DNA from 3 places in the Rhizobium aureum genome. Region 2 is predicted to be linked to each of the others. Evidence: riboswitches for the same ligand, from Rfam matches in the RefSeq annotation. Region 2 holds a riboswitch; each other region holds the start of a gene.
The links. Region 2 has a riboswitch for thiamine pyrophosphate ahead of thiM (hydroxyethylthiazole kinase). Riboswitches for the same ligand answer to the same signal wherever they lie in the genome.
Positions count from the first base shown of each region.

Region 1: another riboswitch for thiamine pyrophosphate. It lies ahead of thiC (phosphomethylpyrimidine synthase ThiC); the one in region 2 lies ahead of thiM (hydroxyethylthiazole kinase).
Region 3: another riboswitch for thiamine pyrophosphate. It lies ahead of thiB (thiamine ABC transporter substrate binding subunit); the one in region 2 lies ahead of thiM (hydroxyethylthiazole kinase).

Region 1 is NZ_JAQJCI010000006.1:331,061-335,978, forward strand. It holds gene thiO (glycine oxidase ThiO) at 1-158, opposite strand, end outside; gene thiC (phosphomethylpyrimidine synthase ThiC) at 160-1,986, opposite strand; TPP riboswitch at 2,079-2,211, opposite strand; gene PH552_RS17695 (porin) at 3,057-4,148, shown strand; gene PH552_RS17700 (TetR family transcriptional regulator) at 4,306-4,918, opposite strand, start outside.
Region 2 is NZ_JAQJCI010000008.1:49,319-54,236, reverse strand. It holds gene PH552_RS19420 (hypothetical protein) at 1-1,241, opposite strand, end outside; gene yghU (glutathione-dependent disulfide-bond oxidoreductase) at 1,454-2,329, opposite strand; gene PH552_RS19410 (DUF1127 domain-containing protein) at 2,913-3,059, opposite strand; TPP riboswitch at 3,295-3,391, shown strand; gene thiM (hydroxyethylthiazole kinase) at 3,442-4,245, shown strand; gene thiE (thiamine phosphate synthase) at 4,242-4,877, shown strand; gene thiD (bifunctional hydroxymethylpyrimidine kinase/phosphomethylpyrimidine kinase) at 4,874-4,918, shown strand, end outside.
Region 3 is NZ_JAQJCI010000003.1:108,356-113,273, reverse strand. It holds gene PH552_RS09340 (MarR family winged helix-turn-helix transcriptional regulator) at 1-372, opposite strand, end outside; gene PH552_RS09335 (MDR family MFS transporter) at 538-2,076, shown strand; TPP riboswitch at 2,147-2,263, shown strand; gene thiB (thiamine ABC transporter substrate binding subunit) at 2,350-3,342, shown strand; gene thiP (thiamine/thiamine pyrophosphate ABC transporter permease ThiP) at 3,353-4,918, shown strand, end outside.

The sequences.
Region 1 (4,918 bases), on a different contig from region 2:
CGTTCGCACCATGGCGCCAGCATTCCGCCGGCAAGCCATGAGGCTGCTCGGCGGAAATTCGCATGGGGGTCGGCAACCGTCACCTCGGCACCGCGGGCATGCAGTTCGTGGGCGACGGTGAGGCCGGCAACGCCGGCCCCCTTGACGAGGATGCGCATGTCACTCGGCCGGCTGGGTGGAGGTTTCCACCGGCATATAGAGATCGCCGCCCTCGCGATATTTCGCCGCCATCGCTTCCAGTCCTTCCTTCTGCGCCTCGGCGCGGATGTCGTGTGAAATCCGCATGGAGCAGAATTTCGGCCCGCACATCGAGCAGAAATGCGCAACCTTGTGAGCTTCCTTCGGCAGGGTCTCGTCATGGAAGCTGCGGGCGGTATCCGGATCGAGCGAGAGGTTGAACTGGTCCTCCCAGCGGAATTCGAAGCGGGCGCGCGACAATGCGTCGTCGCGGACTTGCGCTGCTGGGTGTCCCTTGGCGAGGTCGGCCGCATGGGCGGCGATCTTATAGGTGATGACGCCTGTCTTGACGTCGTTGCGGTCGGGCAGGCCGAGATGCTCCTTCGGCGTGACATAGCAGAGCATCGCCGTCCCGAACCATCCGATCATGGCAGCGCCGATGCCCGAGGTGATGTGATCGTAGCCCGGCGCGATATCCGTCGTCAGCGGTCCGAGCGTGTAGAAGGGCGCCTCGCCGCAGACGGCGAGCTGCTTGTCCATGTTCTCCTTGATCTTGTGCATCGGAACATGGCCGGGGCCTTCGATCATCACCTGGCAGTCTTTTGCCCAGGCGATCTTCGTCAGTTCGCCGAGCGTTTCGAGCTCGGCAAACTGCGCGGCATCATTGGCATCGGCGATCGAGCCGGGGCGCAGGCCGTCGCCGAGCGAGAAGGAGACGTCATAGGCCCGGCAGATATCGCAGATTTCCTCGAAATGCTCGTAAAGGAAGCTCTCGCGGTGATGATGGAGACACCACTTGGCCATGATCGAGCCGCCGCGTGAAACGATGCCGGTAACGCGATTGACTGTCAGCGGGATGTAATGCAGCCGCACGCCGGCATGGATGGTGAAATAGTCGACGCCCTGTTCGGCCTGCTCGATCAGCGTGTCGCGATAGATCTCCCAGGTGAGCTCTTCGGCAATGCCGCCGACCTTTTCCAGCGCCTGATAGAGCGGGACGGTGCCGATCGGCAGCGGCGAATTGCGGATGATCCACTCGCGGATATTGTGGATGTTGCGGCCTGTCGAAAGGTCCATGACGGTATCGGTACCCCAGCGGGCGGCCCAGACCATCTTCTCGACTTCTTCCGCCATGGAGGAGGTGACGGCGGAATTGCCGATATTGGCGTTGATCTTCACCAGGAAGTTCCGGCCGATGATCATCGGTTCGCTTTCCGGGTGATTGATGTTGGCCGGGATGATGGCCCGGCCGGCCGCGACTTCCTGGCGGACGAATTCGGGTGTCACATGATCCGGAATATGGGCGCCGAAGCTCTCGCCGTCACGAATCAGGGTCTCGGCTTTCGCCTTGCGGCCGAGATTCTCGCGGATGGCGATGAATTCCATCTCGGGCGTGATGATGCCGGCGCGCGCATAGGCAAGCTGGGTGACGGCCTTGCCATCCTTGGCGCGCAGCGGCTGGCGCTTGGCCGGAAATTCCGGTGTCAGCCGTTCGCCGGTGACGAAGCCATTGTCTTCGGGACGCACATGCCGGCCTTCATAGGCCTCGACATCGCCGCGTGCGAGCACCCAGCTGCGGCGGAGCTGCGACAGGCCCTGTTCGATGCTGATATCGGCACCCTCGATGGTATAGGGGCCGGAGGAATCGTAGACGATAACAGGCGGCTCACCCGATGTCGGATGGACGCTGATCTCACGCATCGGTACGCGGATGTCGGTATGGATATCCCCGGGGACGTAGATCTTTCGAGAGGCCGGCAGCGGACCGGTCGTGACCGTCGGGATGAGGTTCTTTGCGGCAATGGTCATGGTTTGAGGCTCCAAGTTGCGGTTGGAGACCCAGTCAATCAGCCGGAATGATGATAAGACGCCGACATGGAATCCACGCGGGAATCCGAAGTCTTCGAGCGCTCGCACCGTCCCTACGCCAGTATGAACTGGATCAGGTTCAACGGGTCACTGCGCCCACAATCGGCAAAGCCGTATTGTTCAGCAGTATCTCAGCCCCTTGCCGGGACCCCCCTGGTGAATGCTGGAAGGCTATGCTCTTGCTTTGGCTTCTGTCAACCCTGCAATGATGACTGCATTTTTCCGCGAGCCAGCGCTTGGCGCATTGGAGAATCCACAATTTAAGCGTGTTTACACGTGAGGCGCGGCATGGCGCTCCCTCAATAATGAGGCGCCGTGTTGCCGATAAAGCGGTAGGGGACGACACCAGCGTACTGCGTTGCGGGTAATCAGCGCGTCATTGCCGAGAAGGGCGAGCGTCAGTTGCACGCCGGCCTACGCGCCGGTCTGCATCAGGGAAAAGATGGATTGCATATAATCCCTGGTGACGAGGCCGCCGAACGGGGGGGCGCTATGAAGATCAGCCGATTCTCATTCATGCGCGATTCTTCCCTTCCTATGGCCCGAATAGCTGGAATCTGGGAAGATTCGACGTTTCTGTGTGTGGCGATTTGTTGAGTTTTGTTTCTCAGCCTTGTCGTGCATTCGCGCCTTTGGCGGTCTTCCCGCGTTCCTCGGGTGAAACGAACCTCGCCCTGCCGTCCCCAGTTGCATTTAAGCAACAGCCGGCAAGACTAACGCTGGACCGGCGCTCGCCACGGTTTCACATAATTGACAAACATACGGGCTGTTTGTAAGTCAGAAGCAGGACAGAAATTGTCTTACGGTCGAGCGATCGGCCGGATCGGTAGGGGCATTTCAAGACCTTTGCCGCGGGGACAATCATGGAGGTTCGAGGGGACTCAAGCCAACATTACGTGCGTACTTGCCGGGCTGCGCGGTCGCGTTTTCGACCGGGTCGATCTTCAAGGTGGTTTCCAGCTCAGCACTCGTGGCAAATTAGAAATGCATATTACAACCAGGAGTTTAATATGAATATCAAGAGCCTTCTTCTCGGCTCCGCTGCTGCGCTCGCAGCAGTTTCCGGTGCCCAAGCAGCTGACGCTATCGTTGCTGCAGAGCCGGAGCCGCTGGAATACGTCCGCATCTGCGACGCTTACGGTGCTGGTTACTTCTTCATTCCGGGCACTGAAACCTGCCTCAAGATCGGCGGCCGTGTCCGTACCGAAGGCGAGTGGTACGATGCCTACAACCCGAACAGCAAGAACGGTACGCTGTGGCACACCCGTGCAGAGCTGAGCATCGACACCGCGACCGACACCGAATACGGCCCGCTGAAGACCAACACGGTCGTCCGTTGGGACTGGAACGACGGCAACTCCACCTCCACCAAGCTGCTGTTCGCCAATATCAGCCTCGGCGGCTTCCTCGTCGGTAAGGCCGACTCCCAGTATAACTACTACATCGGTTATGCCGGCGACGTCATCAACGACGACGTGATCTATGACGGCCCGTACGAACTCAACCAGTTGACCTACAGCTACGATGCCGGCAACGGCTTCACGGCTGTGATCTCGGTTGAAGACTCGAACTCCAGCGGCTCCGACGCCTCCTACGGCTCAAGCTGGTGGTCCGACGACAAGGGCAATCACTATGCTCCTGACGTCGTCGCCGGTGCCGGCTTCAAGTCTGGCGCATGGGGCTTCAAGGTCGTTGGCGGTTACGACTCGATCGTCGAAGAAGGCGCTATCAAGGCTCGTGTCGATGCCGACTTCGGCGCGTTCTCGGCCTTCTTGATGGGTGGCTGGAACACCGATGGCGACAAGCTCAACAAGTATGCAGGTACCAACCTCGACCGTTCGGCTTGCCCCATCGACGATGCATCCAAGTGCGGCTGGGGTGACTGGGCCGTTTGGGGTGGCGTTGCCGTTCCGATCAACGAAAAGCTGAAGTGGAACCTGCAGCTCGCCTACACCGACTCGAAGATCTTTGCCGCAACCACGAACGTCAAGTGGAACCCGGTCAAGAACCTGCTCATCGAGCCGGAAGTCTCCTACACCAACTTCGATTCTGTGAACGAAGATCAGTGGGCTGGTATCCTGCGCTTCGAGCGTAGCTTCTAATTTTGAATTACCCGGCCTCGTGCCGGGTATAGGGAAGCCTGATGTTCCAATCCGTCAGGCTTCTTTCACCGATCGGTTGACCTCCGATCAAAGTAAAGGATCCGGCTTTCCCTCCGGATCCTTTTTTGTTCAAGGCTTTGATATCGCGTGACCCGCCTTATGCAGCCGAGGTCTCTACCTCATGTGTCCGCTCCTGCGGGAACCATGTCTTCAAGATCATCTTGATGAACATCTGTCCGCAAGGCACGAGCTGGAAATTACCCCTGTCGAGCGTCCATTCGGTGATCAGCCCGCCGATGACCGCCGTCAGCGCGGAGGCGGCCGTATCCGGCGTCCATGGCGCGGGCAGCTTCGTCTTTTCATTCATCAGGGTGAATATGCGTTCGAAATGCTCGTGCATATCGTGGCGGAAGGAGCTGGCGCGGTTCGTGGTGCCGTCACAAAAGGCCATGTCGAGGTGCATCATCACCTTCAGCATGCTTCTCTTGCGCGGGTCGCCCTGGACATCGTCGAATATCCCGGCAATCGCCTCGGCCACGAGATCAAGCGGATTTGTCGGGAGTTCCTTCGACATCCGCTCAGCCAGCTCCTGAAACGGCTGCTGGGCCTCATCGCGGATCGCAAACATCAATCCCTGCTTGTTCTTGAAATGCCAGTGCACCGCCCCCCGCGTTACACCAGCCGCTGCGGCTATCTCCTCAAGGCTGACATTCTCGTAACCCTTGTCGAGAAACAGAGCCTTTGCAGAGTGCAAGATCTCGCTCCTCGTT
Region 2 (4,918 bases):
AGGCAGCGCCGATCAATGGCACGGCTGTCCAGCAACGCAAAGGCAGGATCGTTGGCAAGCCTGGCTGTCACGGCTTCGGCGAAGGCGGAGAGAACGACTGTGAGCTGCTCCTCCGGAAGAACGACGAAGGATTGCAGCTCGAACAAGGCCGCCTTCCAGCGCAGAAGCAGGCCGAAATTGGCGCGTTCGGGCAAGATTTCACGCGCCGCCCAACCCTGTGGCCATTCGGCCCTGCCGCAATAGTCGGCCAGAGCCGCCGGCAGGGGGCGGTGCTTAAAGCGTTCCGACATCTGCGGCGGGCACAGAAGAGCGCCGCTGAAAATCGGTCCGGCAAGGAACTTCGATCCTGTCAGGGCCACCATGAAGCCATGCGCGAGGTAGGCGCGAATCGTTGCCGCCGAAAGGCGGAACTGGCAGCCATCGATCATGATGTCGAGCACGTCGCCGAAACGTGCCTTGAGGCGCAGCACGCTTTCCAGGCTCGGCGCGAGAAGGCTGGTTTTCGACACATCGGTCACGACGAGCAGGCATCTCAAGCCTGCGGCGCGGCCGAGCTCGATCAGGCCACGCAATTCTTCCTCGACTTCGCTATCGGCACGAAGGGAGCCATCCTTGGTGCGGACGGCGATGGTCGCATTGCGCGTCGCATCCCCGGGCCGCAGTTCCTCGCCCTTGGCAACAGCCCTGTCGCTGCTGACGCGGGCCATGAAGTGGCGGCCGGCCGAGGCAGTCATGACGCCGCTGCCGGTCTCGCTGCCCATCAGCGTGATGGTCATCAAGGCGCGATCATCCTCACGCGCCAGAAGCGATGCAGCAAAGAGATGGATGTCCGTGCCCGACGTTGCGAGGATAACGTCGACATGCGGCTGTCCGGCGACCTGATTGAGACCGAGCAGCCGCAGGAGGTCCTGACGTACTCGTCCAATTTCACGCTCATAGATGGTTGCGGCCGATCCGTTTTCCATTTCGCGGACCAGATCGGCGTAGTAGCTTTCGACTTCGGCAAAGGCAGCGGCGGAGATGGTCGATGCGGTGGAAGAGCCGAAAGCAAGGTCGCTCGGACGAGGTGCCGGGCCGTAACCATACATATTGAGGCCGGTGACGATATCGCAATCCAGTCGCTCGTCACCGCCAGAAACCAGGCACTTTAAAAGCGCCTCTCTTTTCTCGCTCGATTGCTGCGACGACGCGCCTGCGATGACATTGTTGTCCAGGGCATTATCATCAGCAACTTGCTGCATGGAGAAGCATTCCTTTTGCGTCATCGGTAAAACGCATTGCAGGAGCGCCTTGCGTTTTCTGCCGGGCGATAAAGCCTCGGCAGCAGGACATTAGACCCGACAAGATGGAGCGAGGCTGACGTGGCCGCGTGACGAAGATCGCTGGCAAAGCCAATAAAAAACCCGCGATCCGGAGACCGCGGGTTCGAAGAAATAACGCGCAAAACTGCCTGTCAGCTTGCGGCTTCGATCTTATCCTGCGTCTTGGTCTCGAAGTCACTGGCATCGTGGCGCTCACGCAGCTGCTCGGACGGATCGCCAGACATGCGATTGACCATGCGGCCGCGCTTGACGGTAGGACGCGAGTAGACCTGTTCGGCCCAGCGCTGAACATTCTTGTAATCCTGCACCTGCAGGAACTCGGCCGCGCCATACTGCCAGCCTTTGACCAAACCGCCGTACCACGGCCAGATGGCGATATCGGCGATCGTATAGTCGCTGCCGGCGATATATTCGCTTTCGGCAAGACGACGGTCGAGCACGTCGAGCTGGCGCTTCACTTCCATGGCGAAGCGATCGATCGCATATTCGATCTTTGTCGGGGCATAGGCGTAAAAGTGACCGAAGCCGCCGCCGAGATAGGGCGCGCTACCCATCTGCCAGAATAGCCAGGAGAGGCATTCGGCGCGAGCCGGCTGCTCGCTCGGCAGGAAGGCGCCGAATTTCTCGGCGAGATACACCAGGATCGAGCCGGATTCGAAAACGCGGACAGGCTTCGGGCCACTGCGGTCGAGCAAGGCCGGAATCTTGGAATTCGGGTTGACGTCGACGAAACCGCTGCCGAACTGGTCGCCCTCGCCGATCTTGATCAGCCAGGCATCATATTCCGCGCCGCTATGACCGAGTGCCAGCAGCTCTTCGAGCAGGATGGTGACCTTCACGCCATTCGGCGTACCAAGCGAATAGAGCTGGAGAGGATGACGTCCAACAGGCAGTTCCTTTTCGTGGGTCGGTCCCGCGATCGGGCGATTGATATTAGCGAACTGGCCGCCATTGGCCTTGTTCCAGGTCCAGATCTTCGGCGGCGTGTATTCGGCAGAACCGGTCATGGGCATCCTCCTGTTTCGGGGAATCACGTTGGGGGTTGGTCTTCGATGTAGCGCGCTACAGGTGTCGCACATAGTGGCGACTGTTCATTTTTGCGAGAGGTGGTCTTCGGTTTTCAAAACAAGCAGCGATCGGAGGTGGCGCAACGGCAATGACCGCGTCCGACGCGCGATGGGGCCGGTGACGATGAAGCGGAAATCGGTTGAATGCGGCCTGAAACGAAAAAGCCTGCCGCGGGAGGAGGAGCGGCAGGCTTTCTACAAGAACCGAACAGCGGACGGGAGGAGGAATGCCGCTGTTCCCGCAGTCGTCCCTGGGAGGAGGAGAAGGACGTCTGCAAAAACGAAGGGATGCGGGAGGAGATGCATCGCTTCGATGAAAAGCATAATAGCCGATTCTTGCTCATAGGATAGGCATTTCTTTGCAGGGCAGTTATGCGCTATGCGAAAAGCGGCTGGCTTTGCAGATCTGCATGCGGCCCGGGAAAAGAGCCTGGACCGTCCCCTCCCCCGGCAAAACAAAAGCGCCTGCTCGGGAAGAACAGGCGCTGGCATAATGCAGCTTTATAAGGAGCCGTCGAGGCCGTTAGCGAGCGATCGCTGCGCGGGCCACATTGCGGATATCACCGCGATCGATACCCAGATCATGCAGTTCGCGCGTGGACATACGGCCCAGTTCGGCGACCGTCTGACGATACTTGCGCCAGTTATTGAAAGAGCGTGCTACGTTCATGATGATCCCCTTTCCTTGGGCTTTCGAAGCTGAGCGGCCGTGCTTGGCGCTCCCGTCGCTTCGATGAGAAATATATAGTCGAACCCCTCAATCTTTTGCAGAGCTAAGAGATCACTGCACCCATGCGCTAGCTGCATGTCTCGCCCGGAAATAAGGCGCTTCCAATTCGCGACCATCGCGGAGGCCTTTGTGATTTGCTGATGACATCGGCGTCTTTGTCTGCGAAAAGAAGGAGGATGAGAGACAGGGGCGTCCGCTTTCCGGCGGGCTGAGAAGAACCCTTCGAACCTGAACCAGATCATGCTGGCGGAGGGAGTCGCTCGGGACCTTGCAACGCTCAGCACGTCGTCCCTTCGCGTCTCGCCCGCCTGAAAGGGGCGATATGCAAGACCAAATCACAGCCGGCAACCTGCTCGCTGCCGTGCGGGCAAACCCACCGCTGGTGCAATGCATTACCAATTTTGTCGCCATGAATATTACGGCCAATGTGATGCTCGCCGCCGGTGCGTCGCCGGCGATGGTGCATGCCGAAGAGGAAGCGGGCGAGTTTGCCGCGATCTCCGGCGCGCTGACGATCAATATCGGCACGCTCTCGTCGGGCTGGCTTGCGGGCATGCTGAAGGCAGCGCAATCGGCCAACAATGCCGGCAAGCCCTGGGTTCTCGATCCCGTCGCCCATTATGCGACAGAGTTTCGTCGCAAGGCGGTAGCCCAACTGCTGGAGCTGCAGCCGAGGATCATTCGCGGCAATGCATCCGAGATCATCGCCCTTGCCGGCGGCACCAGCCGCGGTCAGGGCGTCGATAGCCGCGACGCCGTCGAGCAGGCGGAAGAGTCCGCCCGGCAGCTCGCGGTAAAGCACGATTGCGTGGTCGCCGTTACCGGCGTCACGGATTTCGTGACGGATGGGCGGAAGGCGAAGCGGATCGCCGGCGGTTCGCCATTCATGCCGCAGGTGACGGCCCTCGGCTGCTCGCTGACTTGCCTCGTCGGCGCCTTTGCCGCAGCAACGCCGGATGAGCCATTCGATGCGACCGCGGCAGCACTCACCGTCTTCGCCGTCGCCGGTGCGCAGGCAGGAGCGGCAGCCGATGGTCCCGGCTCTTTCTCCTGGCGCTTCCTCGACGCCCTCGCAGCGCTTACGCCGGAACTGCTGGATCGCGACGCAAGGATATCGGCAGCATGAAAGACTTCGATCTCTCACTCTACCTCGTCCTCGATCCCGTGCTGTGTGGTGACCTCGGCATGATCGAAACGACCCGTGCGGCCGTTGCCGGCGGTGCCACGATCGTACAGCTGCGCGACAAGCATGCTCCGACCGCAGCCGTGATCGAGACAGGCCGCGCTCTCAAAAAGATCCTGCAGGGAACCAATGCCCGGCTGATCGTCAACGACAATGTGGAAGCCGCCATCGCCATCGGCGCCGACGGTCTCCACATCGGACAGGAGGATATGAACGCCGCCAAAGCACGCCGCCGGATCGGGCCGGACATGATCCTCGGCCTCTCGGTGGAAACCGAGGTCCTCGCGACCCTCATAGACCCTGGTATCGTCGACTATGCCGGCATCGGTCCGGTCTTTGCCACACCGACCAAGCCCGATCACAAGCAACCGATCGGCTTCGACGGTCTTGCCCGCATCGTCGGGCTCTGCCCCGTTCCATCGGTTGCGATCGGCGGCCTCAAAGTGGAGCATACGCGAGAGGTTTTCTCGGTAGGCGCGGACGGCCTTGCGGTCGTCTCCGCCATCTGTGGCCAAGCGGACCCGCGAAAGGCGACGGCCCTCATCGCGAACGCCATCAAGGAGGCTCGCCAATGATCCGCAATGTCCTGTCCATCGCCGGCTCCGATCCCTCCGGC
Region 3 (4,918 bases), on a different contig from region 2:
CAATCTCTGCCCGAGCGCGGTCAACACCACCACGATGCGCCGCGCATCCGCCTGCGACGCCTTGCGCCGCAACACGCCACGCGTCACCATGTCTGCAACGATGCGGCTCGCCCGCGACGGATCGATGCGCAGCATCTCGGCAATCGTGCCGACGGTGACTTCGCCCGTCTCCTCCGCTCGCCGCACGACATCGAGCACGTCGAGATGGGACAGCTCGAGTCCCGGCGCGACGCTCTGGATGGCAAGCCTGCCGATCATGCGGCGACCTGTCAGCAGGCGCATGCGCGTCATCGCATGGCCGATACGCAGGAGATTCTCGTCGTCGGTCAGGGCCTGGGCTTCAATTTCACGTGTATTCGTCGCAGATGTCATCTTTCCACCATACCAGAGGCGGTAAAGAAATAAAACATGCAAACAGCATTCACCTGTCATTGACATTTATGTGCTAACGGCACATATATATCGACTATGAAAACCGGGCGTCCCGCGCATTCGATCGACCGCGCAGCGTTTCGGCCAAGTTCGGATTTTTGCCCCATGGACATGCAGACAACGTTCGCGCCGCTCGTAGCGGATCATAAACGGCGGCTTATACTCTTTCTGTTTCTGATGACTGCCATGTTCATGGCAACGCTCGACAACCAGATCGTCTCGACGGCGCTTCCGACGATCGTTGGCGAATTCGGGCATCTGGAGCGTTTCGGCTGGATCGGGTCAGCCTATCTTCTCTCGCTCTCCGCCGTCATGCCTGTCTACGGCAAGCTCGGCGATCTCTTCGGCCGCAAATATGTGATGATGACGGCGATCGCGATCTTCACGATCGGCTCCGCCGTCTGCGGCCTGGCCGTCTCGATGGACACGCTGATTGCCGCCCGCGTCCTTCAGGGCCTTGGGGGCGGCGGCATCCTGGTGTCGATCTTCGCCGTCAATGCCGATCTCTTCGAGCCGCGGGAACGCGCCCGCTACCAGAGCTATTCCAGCCTCGTGCTGATGGCGTCAGGCGCCATCGGCCCGGTTCTCGGCGGCACGATGAGCGATCTCTTCGGCTGGCGCTCGATCTTTCTCGTCAATGTGCCGATCGGCTTTGTCGTGCTGGCCGGTCTCGCCTTCATGCTGCCCTATCGCAAGCCGGCCCGCCGGCCGAAGATCGACTATGCCGGCGCGACCGTTCTTGCACTGACGACGACGAGCATCGTGCTTGCCGCCGACGGCACCGAACTCTTCGGATCGCTGCTGTCGCCGCAGTGCCTCGGCATCATCGCCTTCGGCGCGATTTGCGCCATCGCCTGGGTCTTCATCGAACGCCGCGCGCCCGAGCCGATCGTGCCGATGACGCTGTTCCGCAATCCAACATTCGGCCTCCTGCTGATCATCTCGATCACCAGCGGCGCCGTGGCCATCGGCATGGTGAATTATTTCGCGCTCTTCCTGCAGACGACGACTGGCCTTTCGCCCTCGATGGCCGGCCTGCTGTTCATTCTCCTGACCGGCGGCATCGTCTGCGGCTCGCTCTCGGCCGGCCGGCTGATTGCGGCCAAAGGGCGTTACAAACCCTTTGCCATCGCGAGCGCTGCCTGCAGCGCCATCGCATTTGGCTTGCTCGCCGTCCTGCCTGCCGGCACGCCCGTCGTCTTCATCGGTGGCCTGATGCTGCTGCACGGCATCGGTATCGGCCTCGCGCAGCAGGTTCCCGTCATCGGCGTGCAGAATGCGGCCGGTGCCCGGGACGTCGGCGCGGCGACCGGTGCGGTCACGCTCTCGCGCATGGGCGGCGCCTCGATCGCCATCTCCGTCTACGGCGCCATCATCGCCGCCAAGCTCGGCAATGTCGGCGTCTCCATATCGGGCGTATCCGATATCGAACAGTTGACGCCGAAGATGATGGCCGCATTGCCCGAGGCGACCCGCGAGGCCGTCGCTAACGCCTATGCGAGCGCTTTCAGCCCGCTGTTCATGACGGCTGCCGGCATCTGCCTCATCGGACTGCTGACCGCGCTGACGCTGAAGAACGTGCAGCTGCCCGGTGCAACGAAGAAATTCGAAAGCCCAACGGCCGCCGCTCACGCCGCCGAGTAAGATCACCCACCTGCAATCGACAGGGGAATCATTTCCCTTGTCATCCCTTCGTCACAAGGCTAAATCTGCCGACGCTCTAACGGGGTGCCTCATATCCTCTAGGATATCTGGCTGAGAGGCTTTCACTGGCCAACCCGCGGAACCTGATCCGGCTAACACCGGCGGAGGGATTAGACGCGTGACGAAATCATAGCGCCCTTTTCCCCTTCAAGACGAAACCAAAGTGGAGGCGCTGTCGTGCAAAACCGATCCCTATTGTCATTCTTCGCCGGCCTGGCCCTTTCCGCCGGCGCTACGTTTTTTGCTGCCCAGACGGCCGAGGCAGCCGACAAGACCTTGACCATCTACACCTATGAGAGCTTCACCGCCGATTGGGGTCCGGGCGCCAAGGTCAAGGCCGCCTTCGAGAAGACCTGCGGCTGCACGGTCAACTACGTCGCCGTCACCGATGGCGTGGCACTTCTCTCCCGCCTGAAGCTGGAAGGTACGGGCACCAAGGCCGATGTCGTTCTCGGCCTGGACACCAATCTCATAGATGAAGCGAAGGATACCGGCCTCTTCGATGCAAGCGGTGTCGACACCTCGGCCCTCAAGGTTCCGGGGGGTTTCAAGGACGACGTCTTTGTGCCCTATGACTACGGCCATTTCGCCGTGATCTACGACAGCCAGACGGTCAAGAACCCGCCGAAGAGCATGAAGGATCTTGTCGAGGGCGACCCCTCGCAAAAGATCGTCATCGAAGACCCGCGCACCTCGACGCCGGGTCTTGGCCTGCTGCTCTGGGTCAAGTCGATCTACGGCGACAAGGCAGCCGATGCCTGGACGAAGCTCAAGGGACGCATCCTGACCGTCACCCCCGGCTGGTCGGAAGCCTACGACCTATTCACCAAGGGCGAAGCGCCGATGGTGCTCTCCTACACGACGTCGCCGGCCTACCACATGATCGAAGACAAGACCGACCGCTATCAGGCGGCCGCCTTCTCGGAAGGACACTATATCCAGATCGAGGTCGCCGGCCTCATCAAGTCCTCGCCGAACAAGGAGCTTGCCCGCGATTTCCTGAAGTTCATGATCTCCGCCGGTTTCCAGGACATCATCCCGACAAGCAATTGGATGATGCCGGCCTCCGCCACTTCGGAGCCGCTGCCGGATGCCTTCAGCAAGCTCGTCGTGCCGTCGAAGACCTTCCTGATGAGCCCCGAGGTCGTCGACAAGAACCGCAAGGCCTGGATCGACGAATGGCTGGCCGCCACCAGCGGCAACTGATGCCTTGACGATACTTACGGCACCAGAGCGAAGACGCGCCATTTCCAGCGGGGCATTCGGCCTCGCCGGCGTCGTGCTCTTCGTCGGGATCGCCGTCTTCGCCCTCTTAGCCGCCGGTATCGAATCCGGCGACACCAATCCCCTGACAGATCCCTACTTGCTGCGCGTCCTGCGCTTCACGCTGCTGCAGGCGGTGCTCTCGACCCTGTTATCGGTCGTGCTCGCCATACCCATCGCGCGCGCACTGGCGCGTCAGCCCCGCTTTCCGGGTCGGCTATGGCTGATCCGGATGATGGCCGTGCCGATGGGCCTGCCGGTGCTGATAGGCGCGCTCGGCCTGCTCGGCATCTGGGGCCGGCAGGGGCTTATCAATCAGACGCTTACGGCGCTTGGCCTGTCGCAGCCCGTCAGCATCTATGGCCTGGCCGGCATCCTGCTGGCGCATGTCTTCTTCAATATGCCCCTCGCCTGCCGGCTGATGCTGGCCGGGCTGGAGCGGGTGCCGGCGGAATACTGGCTTGTGGCAGGCGGGCTCGGCATGCGGCCCGCCTCGGTCTTTCGCTTCATCGAATGGCCCATCCTGCTCGGTCTCATACCCGGCATCGCCGGCCTGATCTTCATGCTCTGCGCCACCAGCTTCACGCTGGTCCTGATCCTTGGCGGCGGCCCGGCCGCAACGACGCTGGAAGTGGCGATCTATCAGGCGCTCCGCTTCGATTTCGATCCCGGCCGCGCCGTGATGCTGTCGTTGCTGCAGATCGCCGTCACACTCCTCGTTCTCGGCGCCATGACGCTGTTTCGCGCCCCCGACGATCATGGGCTGACCAGCGGTCGCGCGCTTCATCGTATCGATGGCCAAAAGACGGCTGCACGATGGATTGACGCTTTCCTGCTGTCGGCCGCTACTCTCTTTCTCGGCCTGCCGCTCGCTTCGGTTGTGGTAACTGGCCTGAAGGCAAACCTTCCGAAGCTCGCCGCCCAGCCGATCTTTCTGCAAGCAGCCGTCACCAGCGTGGCGATTGCGCTCGCCGCCGGCCTTCTGGCGGTCTTGATATCCTTTGCAATCATCCGCGCCCGATCGGTGATCTCGGCGGATCGCCGCAAGACCGCCAGCCTGCGCAGCCTGGCGGTCGCCTTGAGCGCGAGCTCATCCCTTATCCTACTCGTCCCGCCGATCGTGCTGGCAACTGGCTGGTTCCTGGCGCTGAGACCATTGGGTGATCCCAGCCGCGTTGCCGCCATCCTCATCATTGTCATCAATGCGCTGATGGCGCTGCCCTTCGTCATCCGCGTCATCGAACCGGCCTATGCGGTCCATGTCAGCCGCACCGAACGGCTGGCGGCGAGCCTCGGCCTTCACGGCATTGCCCGCCTCCGCCTCATCGATTGGCCGGGCCTGCGCAAGCCGTTCTTCACCGCCCTCTCGTTCGCCATGGCGCTGTCGCTCGGCGATCTCGGCGCGGTGGCGCTCTTCGGCTCGGATAGCCTGATGACCCTGCCCTGGCTGGTCTATAGCAAGCTCGGCAGCTATCGCACGAACGATGCCGATGGATATGCCTTGATCCTCGGCCTGGTC